DNA from 4 places in the Sanguibacter antarcticus genome. Region 2 is predicted to be linked to each of the others. Evidence: riboswitches for the same ligand, from Rfam matches in the RefSeq annotation. Region 2 holds a riboswitch; each other region holds the start of a gene.
What was found. Region 2 has a riboswitch for cyclic di-AMP ahead of ATL42_RS01175 (C40 family peptidase). Riboswitches for the same ligand answer to the same signal wherever they lie in the genome.

Region 1: another riboswitch for cyclic di-AMP. It lies ahead of ATL42_RS14035 (C40 family peptidase); the one in region 2 lies ahead of ATL42_RS01175 (C40 family peptidase).
Region 3: another riboswitch for cyclic di-AMP. It lies ahead of ATL42_RS00555 (C40 family peptidase); the one in region 2 lies ahead of ATL42_RS01175 (C40 family peptidase).
Region 4: another riboswitch for cyclic di-AMP. It lies ahead of ATL42_RS05235 (C40 family peptidase); the one in region 2 lies ahead of ATL42_RS01175 (C40 family peptidase).

Annotation. Positions count from the first base shown of each region.
Region 1 covers NZ_PDJG01000001.1:3,070,411-3,075,338, reverse strand. Annotated here, with positions in the region: gene ATL42_RS14055 (GNAT family N-acetyltransferase) at 1-267, opposite strand, end outside; gene ATL42_RS14050 (DMT family transporter) at 702-1,016, opposite strand; guanidine-III (ykkC-III) riboswitch at 1,027-1,089, opposite strand; gene ATL42_RS14045 (NUDIX domain-containing protein) at 1,138-1,683, shown strand; gene ATL42_RS14040 (GNAT family N-acetyltransferase) at 1,683-2,225, shown strand; cyclic di-AMP (ydaO/yuaA leader) riboswitch at 2,380-2,541, shown strand; gene ATL42_RS14035 (C40 family peptidase) at 2,539-3,345, shown strand; gene ATL42_RS14030 (hypothetical protein) at 3,518-4,174, shown strand; gene ATL42_RS14025 (copper resistance CopC family protein) at 4,407-4,928, shown strand, end outside.
Region 2 covers NZ_PDJG01000001.1:257,748-262,675, reverse strand. Annotated here, with positions in the region: gene ATL42_RS01190 (F510_1955 family glycosylhydrolase) at 1-841, opposite strand, end outside; gene ATL42_RS01185 (DUF305 domain-containing protein) at 921-1,532, opposite strand; gene ATL42_RS01180 (hypothetical protein) at 1,629-2,048, opposite strand; cyclic di-AMP (ydaO/yuaA leader) riboswitch at 2,288-2,448, shown strand; gene ATL42_RS16610 (hypothetical protein) at 2,434-2,604, opposite strand; gene ATL42_RS01175 (C40 family peptidase) at 2,597-3,244, shown strand; gene ATL42_RS01170 (hypothetical protein) at 3,476-3,844, opposite strand; gene ATL42_RS01165 (DUF2933 domain-containing protein) at 4,223-4,483, shown strand; gene ATL42_RS01160 (SHOCT domain-containing protein) at 4,823-4,928, shown strand, end outside.
Region 3 covers NZ_PDJG01000001.1:116,966-121,893, reverse strand. Annotated here, with positions in the region: partial or broken gene ddaH (dimethylargininase) at 1-187, shown strand, start outside; gene rocD (ornithine--oxo-acid transaminase) at 190-1,407, shown strand; gene ATL42_RS00560 (universal stress protein) at 1,404-2,339, opposite strand; gene ATL42_RS00555 (C40 family peptidase) at 2,513-3,313, opposite strand; cyclic di-AMP (ydaO/yuaA leader) riboswitch at 3,314-3,499, opposite strand; gene ATL42_RS00550 (iron-dependent transcriptional repressor DtxR) at 3,599-4,324, opposite strand; gene serC (phosphoserine transaminase) at 4,465-4,928, shown strand, end outside.
Region 4 covers NZ_PDJG01000001.1:1,156,182-1,161,109, forward strand. Annotated here, with positions in the region: gene ATL42_RS05220 (gluconokinase) at 1-414, opposite strand, end outside; gene ATL42_RS05225 (PilZ domain-containing protein) at 748-1,410, shown strand; gene ATL42_RS05230 (VOC family protein) at 1,424-1,840, opposite strand; cyclic di-AMP (ydaO/yuaA leader) riboswitch at 2,308-2,482, shown strand; gene ATL42_RS05235 (C40 family peptidase) at 2,481-3,317, shown strand; gene ATL42_RS05240 (ABC transporter ATP-binding protein) at 3,447-4,928, opposite strand, start outside.

The DNA.
Region 1 (4,928 bases), 2.8 Mb from region 2:
GATGCGTCCGGGGCCACCGGTCTGCTGATCGCGCAGGCGTGCGGTGAACGGGAGCATCGAGCCGGACGCCTGGGCCGACAGCCGCTGGTCGATCTCCGCGCCCATCTGCTCCGGCGTGGGCACGGAGGTGTACCAGAGGCGCCAGAGCTCACCGTCGCGGGCCGCCTCGACGAGACCGTCATGGTGCTCGGCTGCGAGCGGCTCGAGAACGACGAGCCGACCTCTCAGCGTCACCGGCCCGATGCCGACCGACGTCTGAGCGCTCATCCGTCGATAACTGGTCGGAACACGATGACAGCCAGAGTCTCCACGGACCCATTCTATCCATGCACCAGAGCCCCGACGCCTCCCGTGCTGCGTCTCCCTGGCCCCCACCTCTGCTCCCAACTCCGGTCCCAACCCCCCCCCGGTCCTAGCCCCGGTCCCGACCCTGGTCCCGACCCCGGTCCCGACCCCGGTCCCAGCCGTTGAGTTCGACACTGCGAGTCGAGACCGTCGGTCGGATTTGCCGAACTCGACTACACGTACCGACCTCACCGGAGGCCCGCTGACCAGCAGGCGGGGGGAGCTGGGGAGAGGAGCGCCGGGCCGAGTCGGGGGAGAGGGGAGGGCCAACCGAGCCGGGAGGGGGAGGCGTGGGAGGGGAGGGCCGGGCTGCCCGGCCCGGCCCGGCGCGGCCCGGCGCGGCCCGGCCCGGCGCGTCAGTGGAGGAGCTTGAGGCCGACGACGCAGCCCACGATGCCCAGCACGAGGAGGATCTTCACGAGCGAGACGGTCTCGGTGCCGGTGAGCATCGCGTACGTGACGGTGAGCGCAGCACCGATACCGACCCAGACGGCGTACGACGTGCCGACCGGCAGCTCACGCATCGCGTAGGCGAGGCCTCCCATGCTCGCGACGAGCGCGACACCGAACACGACCGACGGTCCGAGGCGGCTGAAGCCGTCGGACCTTCCGAGCGCGGTGGCCCACACGGCCTCGAGAACTCCGGACACGACAAGAACGATCCAGGACATGACTGCCTCCAAGGCGCCGTCTTGTCGCACACCGGGTACGGCACCGCTCGTCCGGGAGCCCGCAGGGCTCTGCCGCCAGGGTCTCACGCCGACGTGCCGGTCGCTCTGCGAGACTGGTTCGATGAATCCTTGGACCACCCGCACGTCGACCGTCGTCTACGAGAACCCGTGGATCCGGGTCCGCGAGGATGCCGTCGACCGGCCCGACGGCACCCCGGGGATCTACGGCGTGGTCGAGATTCGCAACCCCTCGGTCTTCGTCGTGCCGCTCACGGAGGACGACGAGGTCGTCCTCGTGGAGGTGGCCCGGTACGCGACCAGCACCCTGTCCTTGGAGGTGCCCGCGGGCGGCTCGGACGGCGAGGACCTGCTGCTCGCCGCCCAGCGCGAGCTCCGCGAGGAGACGGGCCTGGCCGCGTCGTCGTGGGAACGGCTCGGCACGATGTTCGCGCTCAACGGCGTCTGCGACGCGATCGAGCACGTCTACCTCGCTCGGGGCCTGCACACCGCCGAGGAGGCCGCCGAGCAGGCTGCCGAGGGCATCACGGGCACCCGGACGCTCCCGTGGTCCGAGGTCATGGGGCTCGTGCGGGACGGGACCATCACGGACGGCGAGACGGTCGCGGCCCTCATGTATGCGGCGATCGCCCTGGGTCGCGTCGGATGATGCCGTCGCCCGGCCCCACCCGCCTCACGACGCTCGACGACGCCGCGACGTTCGCAGACCTCATGGTGCGCAACCGGGAGTTCCTCGCGCCGTGGGAGCCCGCCCGGCCGGACACGTACTTCACCGAGCAGGGTCAGCGGGCCGTCGTCGAGGCCGTGCTGGAGCAGCACGCCCAGGGGACCTGCATGCCGCTGACGATCCTCGACGGTGCGGGGGAGGTTGTCGGCCGGATCACGCTCAGCGGCATCGTCCGCGGCGCGTTCCAGTCGTGCAGCGTGGGCTACTGGGTGAGCGCGCACGCGAACGGGCACGGCCTGGCGACGGCCGCGGTGGGCGACGCGGTGCGGGTCGCGTTCGACGTCCTCGGGCTGCACCGCGTGCAGGGCGAGACGCTCCTGCACAACGCTGCGTCGCAGCGTGTGCTGCAGCGCAACGGCTTCGTCCGCATCGGCACAGCACCCGACTATCTCCAGATCGCGGGGCGCTGGCAGGACCACGCGATCTATCAGGTCGTCCGACCCGCAGCCAGCGCGACGCACTGAGATCGGCACCGTTCCACCCGGACTTCACCCGCCCCTGGGGAAGATCACCCGTAACCTCCCCGTGACATACCCAAGGTAGGCGACATATGTTCGGAGTGCTTCACACGGCGACCGCCACGTGGAGCGCTCGAGCGGACGTCTAGCCCTGCCACCGCTCGAGGTCTCGACGATCTTCTTGGCAGGGATGGGGGACCCAGATCTGGGCGCTGCACGCAGCGCCCTCGGGGTGAAGCCGCTCGGACTCGTCCGAACGGCCGGGCGCAGTTCTCCAGCCCGAACCCGACAGCTAACCTCGTAGGCGTCATGGAGAGACATGACTGTTCGACCCCGCCCGGCCCAGCACCGCTCAGACCGACGAGCACGCACGCCCCTGACCGATCTCGCGACGAGCGCGAGCACCAGCGCCAGCATCATCGGCCGACGCACAGCACTCTTCGCCGCGTCGTCGGGCCTTCTCGTCTCTCTCATGGGCGCTGCCCCCGCGAGCGCCTCGACAGCACCGTCCGCCTCGACCACCGTCGACCTCGACGCGCTGACGACGCAGGCCCGCGCCGCCCTCGAGACGGCACCCGCTGTGACGAGCACGGCGGACGCGACCTGGTCCGTCGAGCTGACGACCATCACCGTGACGCCGGCGCCCGAGCCGGTCCCGGAGCCCGTCGTGGAGCCGGAGCCTGTGCGTGCGACGACGTCGCGCTCGGCGGAGCGCTCGGCAGTCACGTCGACCGTCGTCACGGAGGCGGCTCCCGTGATCGAGGCTGCTCCTGTCGCGGTGCCTGCGTCGGCGAGCGGCAGCGCGATCATCGACGCGGCCAGCCGCTACGTCGGCGTCCCGTACGTCTCGGGCGGCAGCACGCCGTCGGGCTTCGACTGCTCCGGGTTCACGTCGTACGTCTTCGCTCAGGTCGGCATCTCGTTGCCCCGGACCTCGTCCGCGCAGGCCGGCGTGGGCACGATCGTCTCCCGCGCCGACGCTCAGCCCGGCGACCTCATCTACTCCCCCGGCCACATCGCGATCTACGCCGGCGGCAACACCCAGATCGACTCACCCCGCCCGGGCAAGACGATCCAGTTCCGCGACATCTGGCAGGCCGACCCCGTCTTCATCCGCGTCGGCTGACACCGCCTGCGGTCGGGGCCCTCGCCGGGTCGCGTCGGTTTCCCAGAGCGTGCCGCGACCCGGTCCGAGCGCGTCCCGAGGCTTCTCGAGACGCGCTCGACCAGGTTGTGGCATCGGTCACGGTCTGGGAACGAACGGTGTCTCGTGAGATCGATCGCCTAGGATCTAGGTCATGAGCAGTCGGGGCACAAGCGTGCTAGGCACGCCTTCGCGCGCGTCCCGCGCGACGCACGGCTTCGTCGCGGCTGCCTTCTCGACGTTCGTCGCGCTCCTCTCGCACGTCCTCGCCGGCGGCACGGTGCCAGGCATCCTCGGCATCGCGGTCCCCCTCCTGCTCGCGACCTCGGCCTGCGTCGCCCTCGCGGGGCTGCGCCGCTCGTGGCTGCGCCTCACAGGGTCGGTGGCGCTGAGCCAGATCCTCTTCCACACGCTCTTCGTCCTCGGGACGACCGGGACGGCCCAGGTCGTCGGCGACGGAGGGCTGCACGCCGGTCACGACGCACAGTCAGCGCTCGTCGTCCTCAGCTCGACGACCGGGTCGATGGCCCATGCCGGGCACAGCGCCGGGTGGATGTGGCTCGCCCACGCGCTCGCGGGCGTCGTGACGATCGTCGTCCTGCAGCGGGGCGAAGCCGTCCTGTCGCGTCTCACGCGTCTGTCCAGCCGTGTCGCTGCGTTCCTCTTGCCGCCGGTCGTCCGGGTCGCCGCTCTGCCGGCGCACCCGCGCACCGCGCTGGCGAGCGCCGCGGGGACCTGGGTGCCGGTCGCCCTGCCGGTGATGTCCTCCGGTGTGGTCCGTCGCGGCCCACCCGTCCTGTCGTTGGTCTGAGTCCCACACAGCACCCGCCGTCGTGGCGCGACACCGTCGTGCCCCGGACCGGTCGTGCTGTCCTGACGTGTCTGCGCACAGCGCCACAGACCTCCGGCTGAAGAGCACCGACAGGTGAACGACCGGACGCCCACCCTCCCCTGACGGAGCACCGGGCGGTCTGGGCGGTCGTCGACGGCTGCTCGCTGTCGCTGCGCCGTGCGCGGACCTTCCACCGAAGGTCGTACCCGACATGACTGTTCATCCACCTCGCGCTGCCCTGCGCACGGCCGGGACCGGAGCGCTCCTCGCGTTCCTCGTCACGGTCGGCGCACCGTCAGCCAGCGCGCACGACGAGCTGCTCGACAGCTCCCCTGGTGAGGGGGAGCATCTCGACGTCGCCCCGACGTACGTGACGTTGACGTTCTCGGACGACATCCTCACCATCGGCCCCGCGGTGATCGTCACCGACGACAGCGGTGCCACCTGGACCGACGGTGACCCCACGATCGAGGACGCCGACCTCGTCGTGCCGCTGGCAGACGACATCCCGGACGGGTCGTACGAGGTGCGCTGGCGCGTCGTGTCGGCCGACGGTCACCCGATCTCCGGCGTCGTCCCCTTCACCGTCGGCGACGCCCAGGCCGCTGGCACGACCGGCACGACGGACACCGCTCCGCCGTCCGCGACGGCGCCTGACGCCGAGGGGTCCGCGCCAGACACCGAGGCGTCGGAGGCACCCTCTGCTGACGCCGCCGCCAGCACCACCACGGAC
Region 2 (4,928 bases):
GGTAGACCGTGCTGTCGAACGCGGCGAGGTATGACTCCTCTCCGACCGCCGTGAAGGCTTCTGGTGTTCCTTGCGGCACACCGGTGACAACCCACTGCTCACCGTTCAGCTTCCATAGCTTGCCGGTCGCGTCCACACCTGCGAGAGATGCTGTGAGCTGCTCCGACCTCCCGGGTACATGGGCGACCAGGACAAGCCGCTCTGTCGGCTGGAACTCGTGAGGCGCGAAGCTCTGCCCGCCGTCCGTACTCACGAAAAGGCCGGTCTCCGTCGTCGCGACGAGTCGGTCCGGGTCGTTCGGATCGACATCGACATCTCGAGCGTTGATGCTCGGTCCGCTCGCCCAGGTCACACCTGCGTCGTTGCTGATCTTGAGCAGACCGTCGGAGGAGTCCAAGCCGTAGAGCCGCTCCCCTGCTCCCGTGAGGTCGTGGAAGTCGCTGTGTCCGCGCAGGGAGACCTCCTCCCACCCGGCTCCAGCGTCAGTGCTGCGCAGCAGACCCAGATTTGCCGGCGCGACCTCCCCGGGAGCTGGGTGGCCGCTGGCGTAGAACGTGTCAGGCCCTGTGACCACGAAGCCCATCATGTCGCTTCGGCTCTCGCCGACGGGCTGCGGGACCGAACCATCGAGCTGGAAGAGTCCCTGGTGTGTTGCGACATATACCTTGTCGTCACCAGGGTTGAGACCGATGCCGTGGATGTGTTCGAACGTGGGCGACGCCGCGTCGGACGCGTCCTCGGCCGGGTCGTCGGTAGCTGGCGATGTGGCACACCCTGCGAGGGCGAGAACGACGGTGAGCGCCAGCACAGAGGCTGGTCGTGCGATGGGACGGGGGCGCATTGAAAGTCCTTAGGAAGGGAGAAGCAGGGCGTGGCGAGACAGCGTGATTCGCTGTCCCGCCACAGGAAGGTGAACTGAGTCAGAAGCTGTCGAGCATGCCCTGCATCGTTGCGATCTCAGTCGTCTGAGCGTCGATGATCGTCTGGGCGAGCACCAGAGCATCAGCGTTCTCGCCCGAGTCCAGCTCCTCCTGCGCCATCCCCACTGCGCCTTCGTGGTGGCTGGTCATCAGCTCGAGGAACCGTCGGTCGAACTCGGTTCCGGTCAGGGCACCGAGCTCGGCCATGACCGCTTCCTGGTCCAGTCCTTCCATCTCCATGTCGCCGTGGTCCATGCCTTCCATGCCGTCATCAGGCGAGGTCTCCTCACCCCAGCTCTCCAGCCAGGACGTCATGGTGTCGATCTCGGGCCCCTGGGCAGCGGAGATCTCCGTTGCGAGGTCCTTGACCTCCTCGCTCTCGGCGTTCGTCGCCGCAAGGTCAGCCATCTCGACTGCGCCTTCGTGGTGGACGATCATCATCTGTGCGAACTCGGTGTCGGCGCCGTTGTGCGCGACCTCAGCGGCCTCCTGAGATGTTTCCTGCGCCGCGGGTGTCGACTCCGCCTCGGGCGCAGCATCGCCGCACGCGGCAAGAGCTGTGGCCAGGGTCAGCGAGGCGGCGAAGGCAGCGATGCGTGTCTTGGTGTTCATGGTGGGCTCCATCGTCTAGCCCGTCCCTCGATACGAGGGACAGGATCTGGGTGTGGTTGCTCAGGTTCACCGCGGGGACGGCAAACCGGAGGGCTCCTACACGCGCAGGACGCACAGAGAGTGCGCCGGGATGGGTCGGTTGCCTCGACGGCGATGAGTCAGTGCCGCCACCAGCACGGCCGGGACGTCGTCGTGCACACGTCGCAGTCCGCTCCTGCCCAGGATCCACCGAGAGACGACCGGTACCAAGATTGCTGCTGCGACCAGAGCGCAGCACACCACGAGAACGTGGTGGAGCGAGCTGTCAGCCGCTGGGTGGTCCAAGGGAAGGAGCAGGATCTCTGACGCCGCGGGCGTCGTCCACGTCTCGTCCAGCAGGCCTGACGCGACCGACATCGGTGCCTCGAGCTCCATGTGCCCGCCGTGCCCGTCCTCAGACGCGCTGTTCAGCACGACCCCGAGGAGCACCACCAGGAGCAGGACGACGACAGCGCCGACGCGCTGGATGCTGCTCACCCGAGCGCGCACATGTCCCCCCAATCACCGGAAAGCCCCAACTGTGGACAGGCTAACAAGAGTTCCTGAGACCTCGATGAGCCCATCGTTGCTGGTCCCTTCGTCGGGGTGAGCGCTTCACCCCCACGAGCCGTGATCATCCCGTGACATACCACGGGTACGTCCTGTACTTTCGAGAGGCTCCACAGCGGCAAGATGCCAGTGAAGCGCTCAAGCGGCACGTCGAGCCCTGCCACCGCCTGAGGTTGCCGACGAATTCGTTGGCAGGGACGGGGGACCCAGAAGTGGGCGCGCAGCTCTGCGCCCTTGGGGTGAAGCCGCATGACCCGAGAGGTCATCGGCCGGGCGTTCTCCTACCCGAACCCGACAGCTAACCTCGCAGACGTCATGGAGAGAATATGAACTCGACGGTGAACTCTGCCCGCCATCGCGCGGCCAGGCGCCCTATCACGCCCCTGACGACGTTGCTCCTCAGTACCTGCGAGAACGCAACCACAATGCGTCGCCGGACAGTGGTCGCAGCCGCCTCCTCGGGACTCTTCGTCTCGATGTTCATCGGAGCGCCTGCCTCGGCAGCACCCGCCACCGCTTCCTCGCCGAGCACCGTGGACGTCGATGCACTGACAGCCCAGGCCCGCCAACAGCTGGATGTCGCGCCCGCAGTCACCGTAGCCACCGACGCGTCGTGGACCGTCGAGCACACTGCCGTCACCGTCACACCCGCGCCCGAGCCCGAACCCGAGCCGGTCCAGTCTGCCCCCGCCGCTTCGCGGACCGCCGAGCGTGCGCCCACCGCGACAGTGACGAGCGAAGCCGCCGCCCCGACGGAAGCTGCCGCTGAGGTTTCGATCCCTGCCGCGGCCTCCGGAAGCGCCATCATCGAAGCGGCCAGCCGCTACGTCGGCGTCCCGTATGTCTGGGGAGGAACTACCCCCACCGGATTCGACTGCTCCGGCTTCACCTCGTACGTCTACGCCCAGGTCGGCATCACCATCCCCCGCACCTCCGGCGAGCAGCAAGCAGCCGGCACCGTCGTCTCGCGAGACCAGGCGCAGCCCGGAGACCTCATCTTCTCCCCCGGCCACATCGGGATCTACGCGGGCGGCAACACGATGATCGACGCGCCCAAGCCGGGGAAGACCATCCAGTTCCGCGAGATCTGGCAGTCGAACCCCACCTTCGTCCGCATGACCTGATAGACGGTGTTGGGTCCTTGCCAGTCACGATCCTTCGCGCGACCGTGACTGGCAAGGAGACTGTGCTCATCGCTGCTCCAGACAGACGATCGCGTCTGCCGACGATCAAGATTGACTCGGTGTCAGCGGAGACGAGCCGCACGGGCAGGCGATGGTCAGTACCAACACTGCCGCGATCATGGCGAAGATGAAGGCCAGGTGGGGACCGACAAGCGACCAGTCCACGAAGAATCAGATCGCGCTAGGGATGACCGCGGGCACGAAGTAGCTGGAGACCTCGTCCACCAGGCGCTGGATCGGGGGCTTTGGATCCTTGCGCCTCGCGGACCGGCTTGTAGCTATGCGTGTGGTGGCCTTGTTCGGCGGGCCCGGTTCACTCGCGGGCGTTCTAGCGTCCGTGACATGCAGGCGACCGCGGACGATGGTCACGCCGTAGGCGAGCTCGAAGTCACCGATCGCCTCTTGCATGAGCTCGACTGTCGTCGTCTGGTGCGCGTGGTCGTCCTGGTCGTCCTTGAAGGTCGGCACGCCGACCCGGGAGGTGCAGTCTCCCGTCTCTTGCCGGTCGTACTCCATCCGCACCGGGATCCCGCGGGGCACCTGGATGACGTCGGGGCTGTAGTCGCCCAGAACCTTGACCGCCTGCCCCCATCGACGGTGCGTATCTGTTCCAGGTCCTCGGTGGGATGGGGTTCACCTGGTACGGCGGCCTGGTCGGTGGCGTGCTGTCTGCACTGGTCGACGTCCACCGTCACCGCTGACCCTGTTTCGGCCACATCGCACCGCCCGACCCTCGTCCCGGCGGCGTCGGACGCCTGACGTAGCAGCTAGTGCCGCAGGAAGATCTTCAGCGATTCTTCGTCACTTCTGCATCTGCCCGCACGGGTGGGCCCTGCAACCTCGAGAGGTCAGCAGCGGGACGTCGAGAGCTTGGTCAGTCGTCCACAACACGCACAATGAGAGATCTGGGTGAGAACGATGAACAAGCAGGATCACAATCACGGTGGGAAGTCCCACCTCCTGGGAATGCTGGGCATCGCCGCAGCGGTGCTGATCGTCCTGCTCGCCGCTGGGCGCTCCTTCAGTGAAGCACTTACTCTGGCCGCCGTGCTCGCCTGCCCGTTGATGATGGTCGGAATGATGTTCATGATGCGCAGGGGGCATGATCACTCCGACCACGAGGTCACGAAAGCACCGACCTCGCCGTCGGCGAGCAGCTTCACGCACCAGAACCACTGAGGCGCCCTCAGTTCGATCGACGCCGAGACCAGCCGGGTGCTGCCCACGATCGAGGGAGCGAACAGTCCAGACACCGTGCAGGTGAGCCCCGACGGGTCGACGGTCCAGGCGGTCAGTGGTCGCAAGGGAGCGCTCGTTGCCATCGAGGCAGGGCCGTCCTGGGCCGCCCGACGATCACGCCCGCCCTGCCCAGTCCCATGAAGATCGCATGAAGATCATGCACGTCGGCCTACGAGGCCCGCCCATGAGACCTCCACAGGTCTACGGTGAAGACATACCCCCTGCGGTATAGGCTGCGGACTCTCCTCACGCCGAACGACGTCGGACAGGAAGTGGGACATGGGCAACGGATATGGGATGAACGGCGGAATGGGCTGGGGTTGGATCTTCGGTCTCCTCGCGATCGTGGGTGTCACGCTGCTCGTCATCCTGGCCGTCCGATTCA
Region 3 (4,928 bases), 140 kb from region 2:
TCATCACGTGGTCCTCAACCCGCTGGCGACGAAGCTCGTCGGTCAGCTTGCGGAGCGGGGGTACGAGCCGGTGGGAGTCGACACGTCAGAGCTCGTCCTCGGCGGGGGTGGCGCGAAGTGCTGCACCTTGGAGATCCGGCCTGCGCGCGGCCCTGACGGCCTCGCCGGCGCTGCAGGGCTGGACTGAGCATGGCCGCGGCTGCAGCGCCGGGGACGGGACGGCTCGCGCCGAACTATGCTCCGCTGCCGGTGACGATCGCGACGGCCGATGGCTCGTGGGTGACAGACACGGCAGGGCGCCGGTACCTCGACCTGCTCGCGGGGTACTCGGCCCTGAACTTCGGTCACCGGCACCCTGCGCTCGTGGCTGCCGCCCATGATCAGCTCGATCGTGTCACCCTGACGTCACGAGCGTTCACCCACGACCTTCTCGACCCGTTCGCGGAGGCCTTGTGCGGCCTGGTGGGTCCGTCGGTCGCCGGAGGCGCTGCCGAGTCGATGATGGTGCCGATGAACACGGGCGCCGAGGCTGTCGAGACGGCGATCAAGGCGGCCCGCAAGTGGGGCGCATCTCGCGGTATCACCAGCCCGACCATCATCGTCGCGGAGAACAACTTCCACGGTCGCACCACGACGCTCGTCTCGTTCTCGACCGATGACGACGCTCGGGCCGGCTACGGTCCGTTCACCCCGGGCTTCCGCGTGGTCCCCTTCGGCGACGCGGCTGCTGTCGAGGCCGCGATCGACTCCTCGACCGTCGCCGTCCTCATGGAACCTATCCAGGGCGAGGCAGGCGTGATCGTTCCCGCGCCCGGCTTCTGGCCCTCCCTCCGCGCCCTGTGCGACGACGCCGGGATCCTTCTCATCGCGGACGAGGTCCAGTCAGGCCTCGGCCGGACGGGGACCACGCTCGCGTGCGACCTGTGGAACGTGCGCCCGGACCTCGTGGTGCTGGGCAAGGCGCTCGGCGGCGGCATCGTGCCGGTGAGCGCGGTGGTCGGTCGCTCGGACGTCCTCGGGGTCTTCACACCGGGAACGCACGGCTCCACGTTCGGCGGCAACCCGCTCGCGTGCGCGGTCGGGCTCGCGGTCGTGGACCTCCTGAGCACGGGAGACCTCCAGGAGCGAGCGAGCACTCTCGGCGACCACCTCCAGGCGCGGCTCGACGACCTCGTGACCGAGGAGCTGCTCGTGGACGTGCGCGGCGCCGGCCTGTGGGCAGGCATCGACGTCGACCCTGCCTGGGGCACAGGCAAGCAGGTGTGCCTCGCGCTGCTGCGACGAGGCGTGCTCGCCAAGGACACGCACGGATCGACCCTGCGGCTGGCGCCGCCGCTGACGATCTCTGTCGAGGACCTCGACCACGGCCTCGACCAGCTCCGCGACGTGCTCGCCGAGGACGGCTAGAGCGACGCGCTGTCAGCAGGTCGTGGGGCGTCGCAGTGCTTGTTGACGACCATGACCGGGCACTCGGAGTGGTGGAGGACCGCCTGGCTCGTCGAGCCGAGGAGGAGCCCTGCGAAGCCGCCACGCCCACGCGAACCGACGACGAGGAGGTCGCTGGCGGTGGAGAACTCGGTGAGGAGCTCTGCGCCGGTGCCGTCGAGCACGATGCGCTTGATCTTCAGGCCCGCGTGCTCCGCCTCGGCGGCATCGACGATGTCGTTGAGGCCCCTCGTGACGTCCTCGAGGACCTGCTCGTGGTCGATCGACGCCGGGAGCCATGCGAGCAGCCCCGACCCTGAACCGACGGGTACGCCGGCGACGGCGACGAGCTCGGCCTCCCACAGGATCGCCTGCTCGATCGCACGGTCCAGCGCTCCGTGAGCGGAGGGCGACCCGTCGACCCCGACGATGATCCGGTGCAGCGGCGCGACGGCGTCCTCGTCAGGCGCTGCTTCTTCGGAGCGGAGCGGCACCACGACCGTCGGGCAGTGGGCGTGGGCGGGGAGCGCTGAGGAGACCGTTCCGAGGAGCCGCTCGGCGAACCCACCGCGCCCACGCGTGCCGACGACAGCCAAGGAGAAGTCCTTCGACATCTCGATGAGCACCCCGGCCGCGTCACCTGTCGTGAGGTGCGCTGTGACGGTCACGCCCGAGAGCTCCGCGCGGGCGACAGCCTCGTCGAGGACGACGCGGGCCCCTGCCTGGATCGAGGAGTCGTCGAGCGCTGCGTAGCCGCCGTCGAGCGACGCTGCCGCGAACGAGGGCAAGGAGTAGGAGCAGACGACAGTCAGCGGCTGGCCGGACCGTCTCGAGAGGGCGGTCGCCCAGTCGAGTGCGTGCAGGCTCGATGCTGAACCGTCGATACCGACGAGGATTGCTTCGGTGCGGCTCATGAGGAGACTCCCTTGACGTGATGGTCCAAGACGTTACTCGTCAACGACTTTACGCTCCCATGACGCGAAACCCGCATCCACCATGCACCGGGTTGACGGTCGACCAGGACAGATCCGGACATGACGAAGCCCGGACCGCAGATGCGGTCCGGGCTTCGTCAACAGGAGAGATATCAGCCGATACGGATGAACACCGGGTCGGACTGCCAGATCGAGCGGAACTGGATGCTTCCACCGGGCTTGGGAGCATCGATCTGGGTGTTGCCACCGGCGTAGATCGTGATGTGCCCAGGAGACCAGATGAGGTCACCGGCCTGCGCCTGGTCGCGGGAGATGATCGTCCCCGCGTAGTGCTGTGCGGCTGCCGTGCGCGGGAGGGAGATCCCTGCCTGCGCGAAGACGTACGCGGTGAAGCCGGAGCAGTCGAAGCCGTCAGGGGTCGATCCACCCAGGACGTACGGGACACCGACGTAGCGGCTCGCGATGTCGATGATCGAGCTGCCGGCAGCCGATGCGGGAACCGCATAGGCCGCTGCCGTCTCTGTCGTGGCGCTCGCGGTGGTCGTGGTGTCCTCGGTGAGCGACGTCCGCTCGGCGCTGCGCGTGGCAGCAACGGTGCGCTCGACCTCCGGGGCAGCCTCGGGCTTCGGCGTGACCGAGACCGCGGTCTGCTCGACCGTCCAGGTCGCGTCGGCGGCGACCGTGACGGCAGGAGCCGTGTTCAGTGCCGCACGCGCCTGCGTGGTGAGCGCAGAGACGTCGACGGAGTTGAGTGCCGGGCTGCTGGATGCAGGAGCAGCCATGGCCGCACCAGCGCCCATGAACGAGACGAGGAGACCCGAGGACGCAGCGACGACGGCCGTGCGACGGCCCATGACGGCGGCGTTGCCGGTCGCGGAGCTGACGAGCGTGGTCAGTGGGCTGATGGGACGCCGAGCCTGCCTGTGGCGGGCACGAGTGGTGCTAGTGGTCACGTTTATCTCCAATGACGCCTGCGAGGTCAGCTGTCGGGTTCGGGTAGGAGAACACCCGGCCGAATGAACTTTTCATACGACTTCACCCCGAGGACACTGCGACCAGTGCCCAGTTATGGGTCCCCCGTCCCTGCCAGCGGGTCGTGGGCTAGCTCGAGCGATGGCAGGGTTCGGCGTTTCGCTCTTGCACTTCGATAGTTTGTTATGCCTACGAAGCAACATGACGGTACCTCAGAGACCATCGGTATGTCACCCACTCCAGGCCTCAAGTTTTGCCGGTGTGACTTATGCCACAACAAAGATGTGTCGTGATACTTCGTCCGGAAGGTCCAGAACGATCTCCGCCCCCTCCGACGTCACCGAGATCCCCGCGCCGTCGGGCTGACGCTCGATCCGCACCACCTCTCCGGGCTTGATCCCGGCGGACGCCAGCCGAGCGAGAAGCTCGGTGTCCGTCTGGAGCGGCTCGCCGAGCCGTGCGACCGTCGCCGGGAACGCCCCCGCCTCGAGCACCCCACCGTTCGCGTAGCGCGCGGACACGAGAGCGGTCAGAGAGACGACGCCGTCGAGGAAGGTCACTGCTTCCGACGACTCCCCCAGCTCCATGAGGCCCGGGATGGGGTTGCCGTACGGAGAGAAGTGCGGGTGGTCGAGAAGGTCGACGAGCCGGCGCTCCACGCGATCGCTCATGACGTGCTCCCAGCGGCAGGCCTCGTCGTGGACGAACTCCCAGTCGAGCCCGATGACGTCGGTGAGCAGCCGCTCGGCGAGCCGGTGCTTGCGCATGACGCGCATCGCCTTGCCGTAGCCGAGCTCGGTGAGCTCGAGGTGCCGGTCGCCGCTGACGACCACCAGCCCGTCCCGCTCCATGCGGGCGACGGTCTGCGACACGGTCGGTCCCGAGTGTCCCAGCCGCTCGGCGATCCTGGCGCGAAGCGGGACGATCCCCTCTTCTGCGAGCTCGTAGATCGTCCGCAGGTACATCTCGGTGGTGTCGATCAGGTCGCTCACGCGTTCCTCCTGTAGATCAGATGGCGTTGGAAGGCCCCGAACCGCGCCGATCGGCGATTTCACTCGTCTCCGACAGACACCCTATCCCGGGGCTCGAACGCCACCACGCCGGACGATCGGGCGCGCGTAAGGTGTGGCGCGTGACTGACACAGCGCCCACGATCCCTCCCGTATTCCTCCCGCGCGACGGCCGGTTCGGCAGCGGCCCGGGCAAGGTGCGCGACGCCCAGCTCGCCGCTCTCGCAGCGACGGGTCACACCTTCTTGGGCACGTCCCACCGCCAGGCCCCCGTCAAGGGGCTCGTCAGCCGCGTGCGCACCGGCCTGGCCGAGCTGTTCGACGTCCCGGACGGGTACGAGGTCGTCCTCGGCAACGGCGGGTCGACCGCCTTCTGGGACGCCGCGACGTTCAGCCTCGTGCGGGAGCGTGCAGCGCACGGCGTCTTCGGGGAGTTCGGCGGAAAGTTCGCGGCGTCGACGACGGGCGCCCCCTTCCTCTCGACCTCGATCATCACGTCGGGCGAGCCGGGGACCGTCGCCCTCCCCGAGACCGCTGAAGGCGTCGACGTCTACGCCTGGCCGCACAACGAGACCTCGACCGGTGC
Region 4 (4,928 bases), 900 kb from region 2:
CTGTGAGTCGAGCAGCTCCGGCGGCATGAAGTGGTCGCTGCGCCCCTCGAGCCTCGCGGTGAGCACCGCCTTGGTCCCGTCGAGGTGCACGAACACGGTTCCAGGGGCCTCCGCGACGATCGCGTCGCGGTAGACACGGCGCAGCGCCGAGCACGCGACGACGACACCTCCGCTGGCGTCGGCGAGCACCTGGCCGACGACAGCGAGCCAGGGCCACCGGTCCTCGTCCGTGAGCGGCGTCCCGGCAGCCATCTTCTCGATGTTGGCGATCGGGTGGAGACCGTCCGCATCGACGAACGGAACTCCGAGGGCGTTGGCGACGAGCGCGCCGATGGTCGACTTTCCCGAGCCCGAGACACCCATGACGACGACCATGGGCCTGCTCGGGTTCTGCGTGTCGGCTGAAGAGGACATCAGGTTCTGGACCCCGTTTCGGTCACGGATCGTGGTGGCACCGTCCGCATGACGGTCGTCGACCAAGTATGCCCTGACCACCGATGCGCACCCGGCCTGGGACGGACCTGACGATCGTCGGTCCGGGGGGGCGTCCTTGCTGGTTCTTGGCTCCCCCTCTGCGTACCGGGCCGCTGCAGCAGACAGGGGCACAGCGGCCGCTTGGCACACTTTTCTTGCGTACGACACTCACTCGGAGGATCGCCTCGGCGACCGCGCCGCAGCTCCTCACGTCTGACGTTCGACGGCCGATAGGTGGCTCATGAGAATGTCGGCCATCACCCAGGCACCGCGATGACGCGCGCGACCCTCCCCGTCGCCGGCGAGCAGATCGAGGTGTCGACGTCGGAGGAGCGGTCCTACACCACATGGGTCGACCAGTCGGACGGCCACGTCATGCGGGTCTTCGCTCCCCACGACCTCCTCGTGATCGACCTGCCCGGCCCTGGGTCGACAGTCGTGGTGCGCTGGCACAGCCCGCGCGGCCGCCACCACGTCGACACGGTGTTCATCGAGCGGCGCGGAGACGGCGGGCTGCAGTGGATCCTCGAGGTCGAGGGCAGGCTGCGCCTCACCCAAGACCGGCAGTACGTCCGAGGCGCCGGTGGCGAGCAGGTCACCCTGAAGCGCGTCGACCCGGAGCCCGAGGAAGGCGCGGAGCCGCTCCGCGAGCCGGCCGAGCTCACGACCGGGTTCGTGGTCGACCTCAGCGAGCGTGGTGTCCGGGCACGCTTCGAGGCCCTCGACCTCGTTCCTGAGGACGTCGTCACCATGACGCTCGCGCTCGACGAGACGAGCACGAGCATCACCGGGACCGTCCTGAGGGTCTTCCCTGCAGCGCGCGGGGTCCAGCCCGAGGTGGTCGTCGTGTTCGAGACCGACGACGCGACGGCGACGATGCTCCGCCGTTACGTCTTGCAGTCCCAGATGAGAGCCCGCCAGTTCGCCGTGCGCTGATGCCCTGGTCCAGTCAGCCGGCCGCGCCCGTGATGTAGACCATCCAGGACACGCCGAACCTGTCGCGGCACATCCCGAACAGGTCCCCCCACGGGGACGGCCCGAGGGGGTGCGCGACGACACCGCCGACGGAGAGCTTCTCCCACCAGCCCGTCAGCCCTGCGACATCGTCACCGCTGAGGGAGATCGCGACATTCCCGCCGGGTGTGCGATCCATCGCGCTCGGGGTGTCGGCCGCCATGAGGACGAAGCCGTCGGGCGCCTCGAGCTGGGCATGCATGACCTTCGCGCCCTCGACAGGGTCGTCGGCCTGACCGAGGTCGGCGAACGTGCTCACCGTGAGCTCCCCTCCGAAGACCGCTCGGTAGAACTCCATGGCTTCTCGCGCCGTGTCACGAAAGCCGAGGTAGGGATTGAGTCGTGAGGTCATCGCAGGCCCGCCTTTGTGCCATGGTCGCGCAGGATGCAGACGTCGGAGATTCCGACCACCGCCCGAACACCCCACGCTAACAGTGACGCACGTCACATAACAGGCTGACCGCTCACGCCGCGACGCCGGCGACACCGTCGCCAGACAGACCTCGCCGCGCCTTCACCCTGCGCCGCCAGAGCACTCCCTGCCGCCCGAACTGGCAGAAATGTCTATGACCTCCGTCACTATTCGCCGCGCCGACCCCGCACCGAGACTCGACCGGCACCCACCAGGCTCGAGAAGATCGCCCCGTGACCTGCGCGTGGGCCGCGGCTGCACATGCCCGCCCGAGACCCGTCACGGCGGCCCGAAGCCCCGCCGGCAACACTGGCCGTGATCTCCCCGTGACATTCCACCGGTATGTCATGTACCTTCGAGTTGCTCCACACGGCAACCGCCCACGGAGCGCTCGAGCAGAACGTCTAGCCCTGCCACTGCTCGAGGCGATCTAGAGACCATGGCAGGGACGGGGGACCCAGAAGTGGGCGCTGCTCGCAGCGTCCTTGGGGTGAAGCCGCGCGGATCACGGTCCGACGGCCGGGTGTTCTTCTCCTACCCGAACCCGACAGCTAACCTCGCAGGCGTCTTTGGAGAGAATATGACCGTTCGTACCTCGGGAGCGCGCCACCGCGCAGCGCGCCGCAGCATCACCCCGCTCGCCTCGCTGTCCACCGGCGCGACGGGCAACGCCGCCGCCCTCGGGCGTCGCACCGCCATCGTCGCCGCGTCGTCCGGGCTCCTCGTCTCGCTCATGGGCGCGTCGCCCGCCGCAGCCGCTCCTGTCACGACAGACGCAGCGCTCAGCACCTTCGACGTCGACACCCTGACCGCTCAGGCGAACGCAGCACTCGTCACTGCACCAGCAGTGACCGTCGCAGCCGACGCTTCCTGGACCATCGAGCAGACGTCCATCACGGTCACGCCGGCCCCGGAACCCGAGCCGGAGCCGGAGCCCGAGCCCGAGCCCGTCCGCGTCGAAGCAACGACCACGCGATCCGCTGAGCGCACCGCAGTCGCCGACACGACCACGGCCGTGGCCGAGACGACCGCCGAGGTCGCTGAGACCCCAGTGGCACTCACCGCCGCGATCCCTGCATCGGCGAACGGCAGCGCGATCATCGATGCAGCCAGCCGCTACGTCGGCGTCCCGTACGTCTACGGGGGCAGCACACCCTCAGGCTTCGACTGCTCCGGGTTCACGTCCTACGTCTTCGCTCAGGTCGGCATCTCGCTGCCCCGCACCGCCGCTGCCCAGGCCGCTGCAGGAACAGTCGTCTCCCGTGCCGACGCTCAGCCCGGCGACCTCATCTACTCCCCCGGCCACATCGCGATCTACGCCGGCGGCAACACCCAGATCGACGCGCCCCGCCCGGGCAAGACGATCCAGTTCCGCGACATCTGGCAGTCCAACCCCACCTTCATCCGCATCTCCTGATGACGCACGGCTGACGCCGCCCGACAGCAACGCTGCACCACAGAAGGCCCGGTCCGCTCCAGCGGACCGGGCCTTCTGCGTCTGGGCGGCACGCGCGTGCCGCCCCGTCACAGCTGCCGTGGGAGCCGCTCAGGCGCGGATGTCGAACATCTTCAACCGCGCACGGTCCCGGGACGTCGACGACGCCTGGAGCGCGAGCAGCTCGGCATAGATCCCGCCGGTACGCGCCAGCTCGTCCGGCGGGCCGATCTCGTCGACCCTCCCGTTCTTGAGCGTGACGATGCGGTCGACCGAGGAGATCGTCGAGAGGCGGTGGGCGATGATGATCGTCGTCCGGTCGGCCATGAGGCGCTCTAGCCCCTCCTGGACGAGACGCTCGGACTTCGAGTCGAGCGAGCTCGTCGCCTCGTCGAGCACCAGGACAGGAGCCCCTTTGAGGATCGCGCGAGCGACGGCGATCCGCTGCTTCTGACCACCCGAGAGCTTGATGCCGCGCTCACCGATCTGTGTGTCGTAGCCGTCGGGGAAGCGCGTGACGAACGTGTGCGCGTTCGCCGAGCGGGCAGCAGCCTCGACCTCGCCGTCCGATGCACCAGGGTTCGCGTACGCGATGTTCTCGCGGATCGTGCCGGAGAAGAGCGCTGGGTCCTGGAACACGACACCGATGTCTGCGCGCAGGGCCTCGAGCGAGGTGCTCGAGATGTCGGTCCCGCCCACCCGGATCGTCCCGGAGTCCGGGCCGTAGAGCCGCAGCAGCAGGCTCACGAGGGTGGTCTTGCCACCGCCGCTCTCGCCGACGACCGCGATCCGCTCCCCTGGTGCGATGGAGAACGTCACGTCCTTGAGGACGTCCTCGGTGCCCTCATAAGAGAACGTCACGCCGTCGAGGTCGACCCCCGCGGCGTGCTGCGGAGCGCGCTGGGGCCCCGAGAGGTCCGGCAGCTCGTCACGCTCGGGGATCTCGGCCATGACAGAGAAGTAGTCACGGCTGCCCGCGATCGCGCGCTGCCCCGAGTCGACGAGGTAGCTCATCGAGAGGACCGGCTGGCGCGCCATGGTCACGAGCTGCACGAGGAGCACCATGACCGCGATCGTGAAGGTGCCGCGCAGCGTTCCGACGAAGATCAGGGCGAAGACGACGAAGAAGATGACGTTGAGCGCGGCGCGTCGCGAGGTGTCCATGACGTGCCAGTACCGGGACTGCACCTGGGTGGTGCGCACGGTCCGTCCGTAGCGCTCCTCGAAGCTCGCGAGCTCGCGGCGCTCCTGGACAAAGCTCTTGACCACGCGGACCTGGCCGATGACCTCGGCGAAGCGCCCTCCGGCGATGTCGAGCTCGGTGTTCTTCGTCGACTCGAGCGCCTGCCAGCGCACGCTCGTGATGGTCGTCAGCCAGGTGAAGACCGGGTAGATGATGGCGAGCAGGAGCGCGAGCGGCCAGGAGTGGTAAGCCATGATCCCGAGGATGGCCACCACCGTGAGGAGCATCGGGAAGAACATGTTCGCGAACATGTTGAGAAAGGCCGTCGTCTCGGAGATCGATCGGGTGAGCCGGTTGATCACCGTTCCTGTGAGCTCGTTGTCGAAGTAGCGCTGAGGCAGCCGCAGGAG